3 regions of the Streptomyces sp. ICC4 genome follow, and region 3 is predicted to be linked to each of the others. Evidence: riboswitches for the same ligand, from Rfam matches in the RefSeq annotation. Region 3 holds a riboswitch; each other region holds the start of a gene.
The links. A riboswitch is a leader RNA that binds a small molecule or an ion and turns the genes downstream of it on or off. The one in region 3 is predicted to bind thiamine pyrophosphate.
Positions count from the first base shown of each region.

Region 1: another riboswitch for thiamine pyrophosphate. It lies ahead of thiC (phosphomethylpyrimidine synthase ThiC); the one in region 3 lies ahead of thiO (glycine oxidase ThiO).
Region 2: another riboswitch for thiamine pyrophosphate. It lies ahead of DRB89_RS29645 (thiamine ABC transporter substrate-binding protein); the one in region 3 lies ahead of thiO (glycine oxidase ThiO).

Region 1 covers NZ_CP030286.1:1,070,289-1,074,907, forward strand. The annotation lists gene DRB89_RS04905 (hypothetical protein) at 1-509, shown strand, start outside; gene DRB89_RS04910 (hypothetical protein) at 578-856, shown strand; gene thiC (phosphomethylpyrimidine synthase ThiC) at 913-2,700, opposite strand; TPP riboswitch at 2,695-2,840, opposite strand; gene DRB89_RS04920 (YibE/F family protein) at 2,880-4,295, shown strand; gene DRB89_RS04925 (SsgA family sporulation/cell division regulator) at 4,488-4,619, opposite strand, start outside.
Region 2 covers NZ_CP030286.1:6,348,996-6,353,614, reverse strand. The annotation lists gene DRB89_RS29650 (iron ABC transporter permease) at 1-1,422, opposite strand, end outside; gene DRB89_RS29645 (thiamine ABC transporter substrate-binding protein) at 1,500-2,600, opposite strand; TPP riboswitch at 2,685-2,793, opposite strand; gene rlmN (23S rRNA (adenine(2503)-C(2))-methyltransferase RlmN) at 2,853-3,965, opposite strand; gene DRB89_RS29635 (phosphatidate cytidylyltransferase) at 4,122-4,619, opposite strand, start outside.
Region 3 covers NZ_CP030286.1:530,302-534,920, reverse strand. The annotation lists gene thiE (thiamine phosphate synthase) at 1-444, opposite strand, end outside; gene DRB89_RS02570 (Rv2175c family DNA-binding protein) at 558-923, opposite strand; gene DRB89_RS02565 (FAD-dependent oxidoreductase) at 1,066-2,349, opposite strand; TPP riboswitch at 2,477-2,589, shown strand; gene thiO (glycine oxidase ThiO) at 2,587-3,774, shown strand; gene thiS (sulfur carrier protein ThiS) at 3,771-3,971, shown strand; gene DRB89_RS02550 (thiazole synthase) at 3,995-4,619, shown strand, end outside.

The DNA.
Region 1 (4,619 bases), 540 kb from region 3:
AGTGGCTCGCCATCGGTGGTTGCACCGGAGCCTTGGGCTGCGCCGCGCTGGCAGTCCTGGCAACCGTCCTCGCGCCGGTGCTGCTGGTCGCGCTGATCGCCCTGGGACGGCTTTGGGTCCCGGGAGCTCCGGGCGACGCCGTCGTGCTGACCGATGCCGAGCTGGCGGGAGTGTGGACGGACGAACGGGGCGGCAGCCTCGTCCTGGCCGGGGACGGGACGTTCAGTGCCTCATCCGCCTGTGGCGACTACTCCGACCCCGAGAGCGGGGCGGGTTCCGGATCCGATCCCACCCCGGTCAGGACGGGCACAGGCACCTGGGACACGGACTCGGACACACCGATCGGGGGCGGGCCACCGCAGTCGACCGTGCGCATCGCCTTCGGCCCGGATGAAGCGAGCACCCAGTACGAGGCGACCGGCACGACCGCGGCCCCGACGCTGTGGACGTACATCGGCGATCCCGACCACGGCGAGCGCTGCATCCTGAAGAAGCAGCGGGCGCGCTGAGCGGCGGATGTCCTGCGAGATCTTCTGGGACACCGTCTCCCGTCCCCTCGGCCGAGGGGACGGTGGCGGTGGCACCGCTGACGCCGGCGCAGCTGAAGGCTGTCGCCTTCAAAGAACGGCGAGCCGAGCGGCGCTTCGCGGATCTCAAGCAGTCGCTCTCCTCCTGCCGGACCTACGAAGGCGAGGGTTGGACCGGAAACAAGACGTTCGTCGTCGTGCGGACGGGCAACACCATCGCGTCCTTCTCGGCGCTCAACGTGGGCGGAACCTCATCGTTCCCAGCCGACCTCATCGCCCAGCAGGTCGAGCGCCTCCGCGCGGCCCAGCGAACAGGCGCACCCCAGTAACGACAGCGGCCCGCGACTCCCCCCATGAAGGTCGCGGGCCGGTCGGTCCGACGGGGTCAGTCGGCCAGCGGGAGGTACACGCGGTTGCCCGCGGCCGCGAACTCGGCGGACTTCTCCGCCATGCCCGCCTGGATCTCCTCGGCCTTGAGGTCGCCGCCGTGCTGCCGGCGGATGTCCTGCGAGATCTTCATCGAGCAGAACTTCGGACCGCACATGGAGCAGAAGTGCGCGGTCTTCGCCGGTTCGGCCGGGAGGGTCTCGTCGTGGAACTCACGGGCCGTGTCCGGGTCGAGGGCCAGGTTGAACTGGTCCTCCCAGCGGAACTCGAACCGCGCGTCCGACAGGGCGTCGTCCCACTCCTGGGCGCCCGGGTGGCCCTTGGCCAGGTCTGCCGCGTGCGCCGCGATCTTGTACGTGATGACGCCGGTCTTCACGTCGTCGCGGTTCGGCAGGCCCAGGTGCTCCTTGGGCGTGACGTAGCAGAGCATCGCGGTGCCCCACCAGGCGATCATCGCGGCGCCGATGCCCGAGGTGATGTGGTCGTAGGCGGGCGCGACGTCCGTGGTCAGCGGGCCGAGCGTGTAGAACGGCGCCTCCTCGCAGATCTCCTGCTGAAGGTCGATGTTCTCCTTGATCTTGTGCATCGGGACGTGCCCGGGGCCCTCGATCATCGTCTGCACGTTGTACCGCTTGGCGATCGTGTTCAGCTCGCCCAGCGTCTTCAGCTCCGCGAACTGCGCCGCGTCGTTGGCGTCCGCGATCGAACCGGGACGCAGCCCGTCACCCAGCGAGTAGGTGACGTCGTACGTCGCGAGGATCTCGCAGAGCTCCTCGAAGTTCGTGTAGAGGAAGTTCTCCTTGTGGTGTGCCAGGCACCACGCTGCCATGATCGAACCGCCGCGCGAGACGATGCCGGTCTTGCGGCGCGCGGTCAGCGGCACGTACGACAGCAGCACGCCGGCGTGGACCGTCATGTAGTCGACGCCCTGCTCGGCCTGCTCGATGACCGTGTCCTTGTAGATCTCCCAGGTCAGGTCCTCGGCACGGCCGTCGACCTTCTCCAGCGCCTGGTACAGCGGCACGGTGCCGATCGGAACGGGAGAGTTGCGCAGCACCCACTCGCGGGTGGTGTGGATGTTGCGGCCGGTCGAGAGGTCCATGACCGTGTCGGCGCCCCACTTGGTCGCCCAGGTCATCTTGTCGACCTCCTCCTCGATCGAGGAGGTGACGGCGGAGTTGCCGATGTTGGCGTTGACCTTCACCAGGAACCGCTTGCCGATGATCATCGGCTCGATCTCGGGGTGGTTCACGTTCACCGGCATGACCGCGCGACCTGCGGCGATCTCCTCGCGGACGACCTCGGGGGAGACGTTCTCGCGGATCGCGACGTACTCCATCTCCGGGGTGATCTCGCCCCGGCGGGCGTACGCGAGCTGCGTGACGGCGGCGCCGCCACGGCCCCGGCGGGGCTGGCGCGGGCGACCCGGGAAGACCGCGTCGAGGTTCTTGAGGCCACCGCGCGGCGAGGTGTGCTTGATGCCGTCGTCCTCGGGGCGCACGGGACGGCCCGCGTACTCCTCGGTGTCGCCGCGGCCGATGATCCAGTTCTCGCGCAGCGGCGCCAGGCCGCGGCGGACGTCGGTCTCGGTCTGCGGGTCGGTGTACGGCCCGGACGTGTCGTAGAGCGTCACGTCCTTGCCGTTGGTGAGGTGGACCTGGCGGACCGGCACCCGGATGTCGGGCCGGGAGCCCGCCAGGTATCCCTTGTGCCAGCCGGGCTGGCGCTCGGTCTGGCCGTCGGCGTCCTGGCTGACGGCAGGCGTGCGTGCGTCCTGAATGGTCATGAGACCTGATCTCCCTACGCCGGCATTACCCGGTAACAGGTTCGGCGGTCGACGCAGCCTCTTCCCGTACACATCTCTGATGTGCGTACGGTGATCAGCGCCCTCTCAGCCCGGTGCTCCGAGCTCCCGCGTTGTGCAAAGTAGCCCCCACGCTAGCGTCATCTGTGGCGTGCTGAACAGTGGGCCCCCTCATCTGTTGCGATGATCAGCCGGTGACGTCCTCGCCGCATCCCCCCACCGAGCCCACAGATCCCTCGGATCCCGCCGGTCACACCGGCCACGCGCACCCGGAGCCGGGGCACTCCCACGGACACTCCCACAGCCATGGCCCCGCGGCCCCCGTGTCGAAGCACCTGCGGAAGGTGATCGCGGCCGTGCTGATCCCCTTCGCCACCGCCGTGGTGATCGGCATGGCGGTGCTGTGGCCGGGCGGCGCCCCGGGCCACGAGCGCACCGGGGTGGGATTCGACCGGCAGACCCAGCAGGGCAAGGTCGTCTCGCTGGAGCAGGTCGACTGCAAATCCGTGAACGTGGCACAGGTGCCCGCCACGGGCGACACCTCGACCCCCGAGGGCCGCGAAGCCGTGGCCTCCCAGACCGGCGACTGCAAGAAGGCCACCGTCGCGGTCGGCAGCGGCCCGGACAAGGGACGCGAGTTCGTCGAGATCGTCCAGCCCGGCGCGCCACGCCAGTTGACGAACGGCCAGGAAGTGGTGGTCGCCTACGCGCCGGACGCGCCGCGGGACCTCCAGTACTCCGTGATCGACGTGAACCGCAAGCTCCCCATGGCCGTACTGGCCGGCATCTTCGCCCTCGCCGTCGTCCTCGTCGGGCGGATGCGCGGGCTGTTCGCGCTCATCGCGCTGGCCGTCAGCTTCGCCGTACTGACCCTCTTCATCCTCCCGGCGATCCTTCAGGGATCGAACCCGCTGGTCGTGGCGGTGGTCGGGGCCAGCGCGATCATGTTGATCGCGCTCTACATGTGCCACGGCCTGACCGCCCGCACCTCGGTCGCGGTCCTCGGCACCCTCGTCTCACTGCTGCTGATCGGCCTGCTGGGCTCGCTGTTCATCGACTGGGCGGTCCTCAGCGGCAACACCGACGACAACACCGGGCTGATCCACGGGCTCTACCCCGACATCGACATGAGCGGTTTGCTGCTTGCGGGTGTCATCATCGGATCGCTGGGCGTACTCGACGACGTGACGGTCACCCAGACGTCCGCGGTCTGGGAACTCCACCAGGCCGACCCCTCGATGGGTCCGCGAGGCCTGTACCGGGCAGGCATCCGGATCGGTCGCGACCACATCGCCTCCGTGGTCAACACCTTGGTACTGGCCTATGCGGGCGCGGCGCTGCCGCTCCTCCTGCTGTTCTCGATCGCGAACAGCAGTATGGGTTCGGTGGCCAACAGCGAGCTGGTCGCGGAGGAGATCGTACGGACCCTCGTGGGCTCGATCGGACTGGTCGCCTCGGTACCCGTGACGACGGCGCTGGCCGCGCTGGTGGTGTCCGCCGACCGCACGCCGGGCCCGGCGGCCGCGGCGGCCGCGGGGCCGCAGCGCGGCGGCCGGGGCCGGCGGCGCAAGCGTTGAAGGGGCGGACCGGCGGGCGCGACTGGTCAGGCCGCGCACACGGCCGGTCGCGGGGAACGGCAATGCGGAGCACTCAGCGCGTCGGCACGCTGAGCCGTGATGCGGTGTCACTCGTGTGCGGTGGTGCGTAAATCCGTCGGGTCGTGAGGCCGGTGCGCGTACATGCGGCGCCGCGTACGCACGGCGTCGCCGTCAGCCCGCGTTCTGCTCGTTCTGCTGGGATTCGGCCAGGATTTTGTCGAGCGCCTCGTCGAGGTTCTCCTCGAAGTCCCCGAGGTTGCGCTCCTGGCCGAGCGGAACGATTCGGTCGGTGCGGTCCAGGAA
Region 2 (4,619 bases), 5.8 Mb from region 3:
CTCCCCGAGGGACACGGCGAAGGCGAAGCCGGCCGCGATGAGCAGGGCCCGGCGCACCATCGGCAGGTCCACCTCCCGCCAGACCCGCAGCGGCGATGCGCCGAGCACGGCGGCGGCCTCGCGCAGCCGGCCGTCCACCGCGCGCAGCACCGGCAGCATGGTCCGTACGACGAAGGGCACGCCCACCAGCGCCTGCGCCAGGGGCACCAGGATCCACGAGGTCCGCAGGTCGAGCGGAGGCTCGTCGAGGGTGATGAGGAAGCCGAAGCCGACCGTCACGGCCGACACCCCGAGCGGCAGCATCAGCAGCGCGTCGAAGCCCCGTACGAACCGGCCGCCGCGCCTGGTCAGGGCCGCGGCCGCCAGCCCGCCGATCAGCAGCGCGATGGCGGTGGCGGCGAGCGCGTACTGGAGGGAGTTCCAGATCGCCTCGAGCGGCGGCACCAGGAAGGTGCCGCCGCCGGCGCCGACTTCCTGGAGCGCCCGGTAGAAGCCGAACCCGTAGCCGCCGGGGGCGTCGAGGGACCGTTCCACGAGCACGCCGAGCGGGAGCACGATCAGCAGCGCCACCGTCAGCAGCACCCCGCCGAGCAGGGCGCGCTGCGCCCAGCCGCGCGGCCGGTGCGTGGTCCGCCCCGGGTCGACGAGCCGCAGCGCGGTCTCCCGCTTGCGCACGGTCCAGGCGTGCACGGCGAGGATCGCGCCGACTGCGGCGAACTGCACCATCGTCAGCACGGCCGCCGTCGGCAGGTCCAGGAGCTGCGCGGTCTGCCGGTAGACCTCCACCTCCAGGGTGGAGTACGAGGGCCCTCCCAGGATCTGCACGACGCCGAAGGAGGTGAAGGTGAACAGGAACACCATCAGCGAGGCGGCCGCCACGGCCGGGCCGAGCGCGGGCAGCGTCACCCGGCGCCAGGCGGCGAACCGCCCGGCACCGAGCACCCGGGCCGCTTCCTCCTGGCGCGGGTCCAGCTGCGCCCACAAGCCGCCGACCGTGCGGATGACGACGGCGTAGTTGAAGAAGACGTGCGCCAGCAAGATCGCCCACACGGTCGTGTCGAGGCGGATCCCCCACACCTCGTCCAGCAGGCCGTTGCGCCCCACGAGCGCGAGGAACGCGGTGCCGACCACGACGGTCGGCAGCACGAACGGCACCGTGACGAGCGCCCGCAGCAGTTGTTTGCCGGGGAACTCGAAGCGCGCGAAGACGTACGCGCCGGGGAGTGCGATCAGGAGCGTGAGCGCCGTCGAGGCGAGCGCCTGCCAGGTGGTGAACCAGAGCACCTCGCCGATGTCGGGCCGGGCCAGCACCTCGCCGATCCGGCCGAACTGCCAGCCGGTGTCGGTCTTGAGCCCGCGCCCGACGATCGCGGCGACGGGGTACGCGAAGAACAGGCCGAAGAAGAGGAGCGGGACGGCCATCAGGCCGAGCCTGACGGCGGTCGCCCGCCCGCTCTCCTTCTCCGTCTCCTTCTCCTGCGCCGCGTGTGCCACGCGTCCTACTTCACGACGAGCGTCGTCCACGCCTTGACCCACTGGTCGCGGTTCTTCGCGATGGCGTCGGGGGCGACCGTCTCCGGCTTCTCGATCACGACACCGTGCTTGGTGAACAGCTCGGGCAGCGTCGCGTCCTTGGTCACGGGGTTCACGAACATCTGCAGCGGCATGTCCTCCTGGAACTTCTTGGAGATCAGGAAGTCCAGGAGCGCCTTGCCGCCCTCCTCGTTCTTCGCGCCCTTGAGCAGGCCCGCGAACTCGGTCTGGCGGAAGCACGTGCCGGTGGCGACGCCCGTCGGGGCCTCGGCCGGCTGCGGCTCGCCGTAGAGCACCTCGACCGGCGGGCTGGAGGCGTAGGAGACGACCAGCGGGCGGTCGCCCTTGGCCTTCTTGCCGCCCGCCGAGCCGGAGAAGCGCTCGTTGTAGGCCTGCTCCCAACCGTCGACGACCTCGACGCCGTTGGCCTTCAGCTTGCTCCAGTAGTCCTTCCAGCCCTCGTCGCCGTACTTGCCGACGGAGGCGAGGAGGAAGCCGAGACCGGGCGAGGAGGTCGCCGCGTTCTCGGTGACCAGCAGGTTCTTGTACTCCGGCTTGATCAGGTCGTCCAGCGTCTGCGGCGGGGCGATCTTCTTGTCCGCGAAGTAGGCCTTGTCGTAGTTGACGCAGATGTCACCGGAGTCGATCGGGGTGACCCGGTGCTCCTTGTCGAGCACGAACTCGGGCTTCACCCCGGCCAGCCCCTTGGCCTCGTACGGCGTGAAGATGCCGTTGTCGAGGGCGCGCGAGAGCAGCGTGTTGTCGACGCCGAAGAACACGTCGCCGCGCGGGGAGCCCTTGGTCAGGATCTCCTGGTTCAGCGCGGCGCCCGCGTCGCCCGACTTCAGGACCTTGACGGTGTAGCCGCTCTGCTGCTCGAACTCCTTCAGGACCGTGTCGGTCGCTGTGAAGGAGTCGTGCGAGACGAGGGTGACCGTCTTGGACTTCGGGGCGTCGCTCGCGCCCGCGGACTTGTCCTTGGCGTCGCCGCCGCCGCAGGCGCTGAGCGTGGTGACGCCGAGCGCGGCCGCGAGCGCGACGCCCGCCATCTTCTTGGTGGTGCTCATTGGTGCATTCCTCCTGGGATGTCCAGGAGAAGACGCGGCCCTGCCCGGCGCTCTGTGGAGCGGACGCCGGGCAGGGCGCAACAGCTTGAGTGGTGACCGAACTTCCTACCCCGAATGACCGGGGCGAGGTTCAGAGGGTCTGCGGTGACGGATACCGCACTCTCAGCGCTGTGGCGCTCCCCTGTCGGAAATATGAAATTGGTTCGGCCACAGGGTACCCCGTGGCCGAATGCAAACCTCAACTGGCGAAAACTAGCGCTCCGAGGCGGCGAGCTGGCCGCACGCGCCGTCGATCTCCTGGCCACGGGTGTCGCGCACGGTCACCGGCACGCCGTGGCGGGCGATGGCCTCCACGAAGGCCTTCTCGTCCTCGGGCCGCGAGGCGGTCCACTTCGAGCCGGGCGTCGGGTTCAGCGGGATCAGGTTGACGTGCACGCGCTTGCCCTTGAGCAGCCTGCCGAGCAGGTCGCCACGCCAAGCCTGGTCGTTGATGTCGCGGATCAGGGCGTACTCGATGGAGATCCGGCGGCCGGACTTCTCCGCGTACTCCCAGGCCGCGCCCAGCACCTCGCGGACGTTCCAGCGGGTGTTCACGGGGACCAGCGTGTCGCGCAGCTCGTCGTCCGGCGCGTGCAGCGAGACGGCGAGGCGGCACTTGAAGCCCTCGTCGGCGAAGCGCAGCATGGCCGGGACCAGGCCGACGGTGGAGACGGTGATCCCGCGCTGGGACAGGCCCAGGCCGTCGGGCTCCGGGTCGGTGAGGCGGCGGATGGCGCCGACGACGCGGTTGTAGTTGGCGAGCGGCTCGCCCATGCCCATGAAGACGATGTTCGACAGCCGCGCCGGACCGCCGGGGACCTCGCCGTCGCGCAGGGCGCGCATGCCGTCGACGATCTGGTGGACGATCTCGGCGGTGGACAGGTTGCGGTCGAGGCCCGCCTGGCCGGTGGCGCAGAACGGGCAGTTCATGCCGCAGCCGGCCTGCGAGGAGATGCACATGGTGACCCGGTCGGGGTAGCGCATCAGCACGGACTCGACGAGCGTGCCGTCGTGCAGCTTCCACAGGGTCTTGCGGGTGGTGTCGTCGTCACAGGAGATGTGCCGCAGGACGTTCATCAGGTCCGGCAGCAGCTCCTGCTGGAGCTTCTCGCGGGACGCGGCGGGGATGTCGGTCCACTCCGCCGGGTCGTGCGCGTACCGGGCGAAGTAGTGCTGGGAGAGCTGCTTGGCCCGGAACGGCTTCTCGCCGATCGCGGCGACGGCCTCCCGGCGCTCCTCGGGGGTGAGGTCGGCGAGGTGCCGGGGCGGCTTCTTCACTCCACGAGGGGCGACGAAAGTGAGCTCTCCCGGGACAGGGCGGGCCATGGCAGGTACTCCTTGTAAGACGAAAGGCGCGCCGCAGAAGCAGCGCGCCCATCAAGAGTAACCGCCCGGGCCGGACCGGGGCCTTTCGTCGTACGTCGCCCACCCGGGCGGGACACGCCGATGAGAAGCCCCGACCGGGCGCTCCGCCGGGCCGTGTCAGCCGGTGCCGACGAAAGCGGCGAGCAGCAGCCAGACCACCGGGGCCGTCGGGAGCAGCGAGTCCAGCCGGTCCATGATGCCGCCGTGACCCGGCAGCAGCGTGCCCATGTCCTTGATCCCGAGGTCCCTCTTGATCATGGATTCGCCGAGGTCGCCCAGGGTGGCGCTGACCGCGACGGCGAGGCCCAGCACCAGGCCCTGCCACCAGACGCCCCCGTCGATCAGGAACTCCATGCACAGCGCGCCGGCGGCCATCGCGAAGGCCACGGCCCCGAAGAGCCCCTCGCGGGTCTTGCCGGGGCTGATGCGCGGGGCGAGCTTGGTCTTGCCGAAGCGCCAGCCCACCGCGTAGGCCCCCGTGTCGCTGACGACGGTCAGCACCAGGAAGGTGACCACGCGCTGCGGCCCGTCGTCCGCGGTGAGCAGCATCGCGACGAACGTGGCCAGGAAGGGCACGTAGAACGCCGCGAAGACCCCGGCGGTGACGTCCTTGAG
Region 3 (4,619 bases):
GGCGTGGCGGCCGGGCTTCGTGGGGGTGGGCCAGCAGGGGCCGGTGCAGAAGTAGTCGACGCCGGGCTCGGCGGCGGCCGCGTCGACCTCGGCCTCGGAGTGGCAGGAGCGGCCGATGAGGACCTCGCCGCCGAGGATGGCGCGGGCGGCGGGCACGGGGATGTCGCCCTGCCCGAGGTGCAGCACGTCGGAGCCGATGGCGTGCGCGACGTCGGCGCGGTCGTTGACGGCGAGCAGCCTGCCGTGGCGGCGGGCCGCGTCGGCGAAGACCTGGAGGTGCTCCAGCTCCTCGCCCGCCTCCATGCCCTTGTCGCGGAGCTGGACGATGTCGACGCCGCCGGCGAGCACGGCGTCGAGGAACTGGGGGAGGTCGCCCTGCCGCTTGCGGGCGTCCGTGCACAGGTAGAGCCGGGCATCGGACAACTGGGCGGCGATGGCGGACATGGGTACCCCCGGGTGGTGTGTCGTACGAACGCGGTGCGCGGACCCGGTGGGGGCCCGCGCACCGCGCGTGGCGTCGTGCCGCGTGTACGGCTGCTGGTTGCTGCGGAATCAGGTCAGATGGCGAGCGCCTGAGCGCGACGCTTCACCTCCGTGCCGCGATTCTCGCTCAGCGCCTGCACCGGGGTGCCGGGCAGGGTGTCGTCGACGGTGAACAGCCACTCCAGGATCTCCGTGTCGGTGAACCGGTCGTCGCGGAGCACGGTCAGCAGGCCGACCAGGCCCTTGACGATCTTGTCCCCGTCGATGAAGGCGGCGGGTACCTGGAGGGAGCGGTTCTCGCCGCGGCGCACCGCGAGCAGCTGACCTTCCTTGACCAGCTGGCGAACCTTGGTCACTTCGATGTCGAGCATCTCCGCGATGTCGGGGAGGTACAGCCAGGCGGGAACAAGGGCATCGATCTTTGCGTCAATCTCGGTCACGGGCACAAGCCTGCCATCTCGGACTCGCTGCCGGTACCCGGGCGGCCCCGTCCGGGGGTCCGCCGGGGGTCCGCCCGGGTCCGCCGGGGGGCCGGCGCCCCTTTCCCCGCCCGCTCCCCGGCACCCCGCCCGCCCGTTTCCGCTACGGCTGGAGCACCGTCGACTTCAGCGCGACCGCCGGGTCGGCGACCTTCGCCGGGTCCACCCGCGCGCCCGACTCGACGAGGCGGCGGCCCTGGGCCAGGTCGCGGGGGCGGCCCACCGCGAGGACGGCGACCAGCCGGCCCTCGCGCAGCCAGCACACGGACCAGGTGGCGGCGGCCGGGTCGCCGCGCCACAGCAGCGTGTCCGCGGCGCCGTGGTGGCCGGCGTACTGCACGAACCGGCCGAACTGCTCGGACCAGAAGTACGGCACCGGGTCGTAGCTCTGCTCGCCGGCCGGCGGCTCGGCCGGGTCCGCACCGGCCGGGTCCGCACCGGCGGGGGCCGCGGCCATGATGTTCGCCGCCACCGCCCGCGGCCCCTGCAGCGCGTTGTCCCAGTGGTGCACGAGCAGCCGCTCCCCGTACCGCCCGGAGGGGAACGACGCGCAGTCCCCCACGGCGTACACCCCGGGCACCGAGGTGCGCAGGTGCTCGTCGGCGACGACCGCCCCGTCCGGGCCCAGCTCGACCCCCGAACCCGCCAGCCAGTCCGTCGCGGGCCGGGCGCCGATGCCCACCACGACCGCGCCGGCCGGCAGTTCCCGCCCGTCCGCCAGCAGCACGCGGCCCGCCTCGACGGAGGCCACCCGCGCGCCCGTCAGCAGCGCGGCGCCCGCCTCGGCGTACCAGCGGCCCATCGGCTCGGCGACCTCCGCCGGCAGCGCGCCCGCCAGGACCCGCTCGGCCGCCTCGACCACGGTCACCTCGCAGCCGGCCTCGCGGGCGGCCGTGGCGAACTCCGCGCCGATCCAGCCCGCGCCGACCACCACCACGGCGGAACCCGCCGCGAGCACGGGCCGCAGCCTGGCCGCGTCGTCCAGGGTGCGCAGCAGGTGCACGCCCGGGACGCCCTCCGCTCCGGGCAGGGTCAGCGGCCGCGCGCCCGTCGCCAGTACGAGGGCCCCGTACGGGACCGGGCCCGCGCCGGTGTCCACCTCGTGCGCGGCGGCCCGCAGGCCGGTGACCTCGACGCCGAGGCGCAGCTCGATGTCCAGCCCTTCGAAGTCGACGTCGAAGGCCGAGTCCTCGGCCTTGCCGAGGAGCACCGCCTTGGACAGCGGCGGCCGGTCGTAGGGCTGGTGGGGTTCGGCGCCCAGCAGGGTGACGGGGCCGGTCCAGCCCTGTTCCCGGAGGGCGACCGCGGTCTGGACGCCGGCCATGCCGGCGCCTACGACGACGACGCCGCGTCGCACGTGTTCCGTCTGTTGCGTCTGCTCGCTCACACGGCCCAGCCTAATCATCTGACGGTCCGTCAGGAATAGGGGGCGGGGACCGGGTGCGGACGGACCGCCCGCCCCGGCAGCGGGGAGGCAGCCTTACCCGCCGTCGGGCTCGGCGTTACTCTGGCACCGAACCTATCGCGGGAGTCCGGGCGCACCGGGCTGAGAGGGAGGCTGGCCGGCCTCCGACCGTACGAACCTGATCCGGGTCATGCCGGCGAAGGGAGGGGCTGGACGCCCATGCATTCATCCAGGAAGAGCCGGAGTCCCGGCTACGACGTCCTCGTCATCGGGGGCGGCATCATCGGCCTGGTCACCGCCTGGCGGGCGGCCCGGAGCGGGCTGCGCACCGCACTGGCCGATCCGGCGCCCGGCGGCGGCGCCGCCCGGGTCGCGGCGGGCATGCTCGCCGCCGTCACCGAGCTGCACTACGGCGAGGAGACGCTGCTCGGGCTGAACGTGGCCTCCGCCGCGCGCTACCCGGATTTCGCCGCCGAACTCGCCGAGGCCAGCGGCGGCATGGACATCGGCTACCGGGCCTGCGGCACCCTCGCCGTGGCCCTCGACGCCGACGACCGCCTCCACCTGCGCGAACTGCACGCCCTCCAGCGCCGCTGCGGCCTGGAGTCGCAGTGGCTGACCGGCCGGGAGTGCCGCCGCCTGGAGCCGATGCTGGCCCCGGGCGTACGCGGCGGCCTGCGCGTGGACGGCGACCACCAGGTCGACCCGCGCCGCCTCGCGGCCGCGCTGCTGGCCGCGTGCGAGCGGGCCGGGGTCGCGATCCACCGGGCGAACGCGGCACGGCTGCTGACCGCCGCCGACCGGGCCTCGGGCGCGGTCCTCGACGACGCCGGAGCCACGGAGCTGCTCGCCGACCAGGTGGTGCTGGCCGCGGGCTCGCTCAGCGGGCGCCTGGACGGCGTACCGCCCGAGGTCGTGGCGCCCGTACGGCCGGTGAAGGGCCAGGTGCTGCGGCTCGCGGTACCGCCGGCGTACGCGCCGTTCCTGTCCCGGACGGTACGGGCCGTCGTGCGCGGCAGCCACGTCTACCTGGTGCCGCGCGAGAACGGCGAGCTCGTCGTCGGCGCCACCAGCGAGGAGCTCGGCTGGGACACCACCGTCACCGCGGGCGGGGTCTACGAGCTGCTGCGCGACGCCCACGAGCTGGTCCCCGGCATCACCGAGCTCCCGCTGGTGGAGACCCGGGCGGGGCTGCGGCCCGGCTCGCCGGACAACGCCCCGCTGCTCGGCCCGACCGAGCTGCCGGGCCTGCACCTGGCCACCGGGCACTACCGCAACGGGGTCCTGCTGACCCCGCTGACCGGGGACGTCATGGCGGAACTGCTGACCACCGGCGAACTCCCCGAGATCGCCCGCCCCTTCACCCCCCGTCGTTTCGCCCGCACGCGGCAGGAGTCGTACGCATGACCATTTCCGTCAACGGCGAGCAGCGCGAGATCGCGGCCGGAACCACCCTCGGAGCGGTGGTCGCCACCCTGACCCAGGCCACGAAGGGGGTCGCGGCGGCCCTGAACGAGACCGTGGTGCCGCGCGGCCAGTGGTCCCTCACCTCGGTGCGCGACGGCGACCGCGTCGAGGTCCTCACCGCGGTCCAGGGAGGCTGAGCCCGATGGCCTACCTGCCCGACATGCCCGATGCGCCCGACGACGCCTTCACCCTGGCCGGCCGGACCTTCTCCTCGCGCCTGATCATGGGCACGGGAGGGGCGCCGAGCCTGGACATCCTGGAACGGGCGCTGGTGGCCTCCGGCACCGAGCTCACGACGGTGGCGATGCGCCGGCTGGACCCGACGGTGCAGGGCTCCGTCCTGTCCGTCCTGAACCGGCTCGGGATCGCCGTACTGCCGAACACGGCGGGCTGCTTCACGGCGGGCGAGGCGGTGCTCACCGCCCGGCTGGCCCGCGAGGCCCTCGGCACGGACTGGATCAAGCTGGAGGTCGTCGCGGACGAGCGGACGCTCCTGCCGGACGGGGTGGAACTGCTCGACGCCGCCGAAGTGCTGGTGGACGAGGGCTTCACGGTCCTGCCCTACACGAACGACGACCCGGTGCTCGCGCGCAAGCTGGAGGACGTGGGCTGTGCGGCGATCATGCCGCTGGGGTCTCCGATCGGCTCCGGGATGGGCATCCGCAACCCGCACAACTTCGAGCTGATCGCGGAGCGGGCCGGGGTTCCGGTGATCCTGGACGCGGGGGCCGGGACGGCCTCGGACGTGGCCCTGGCCATGGAACTGGGCTGCTCGGCGGTGATGC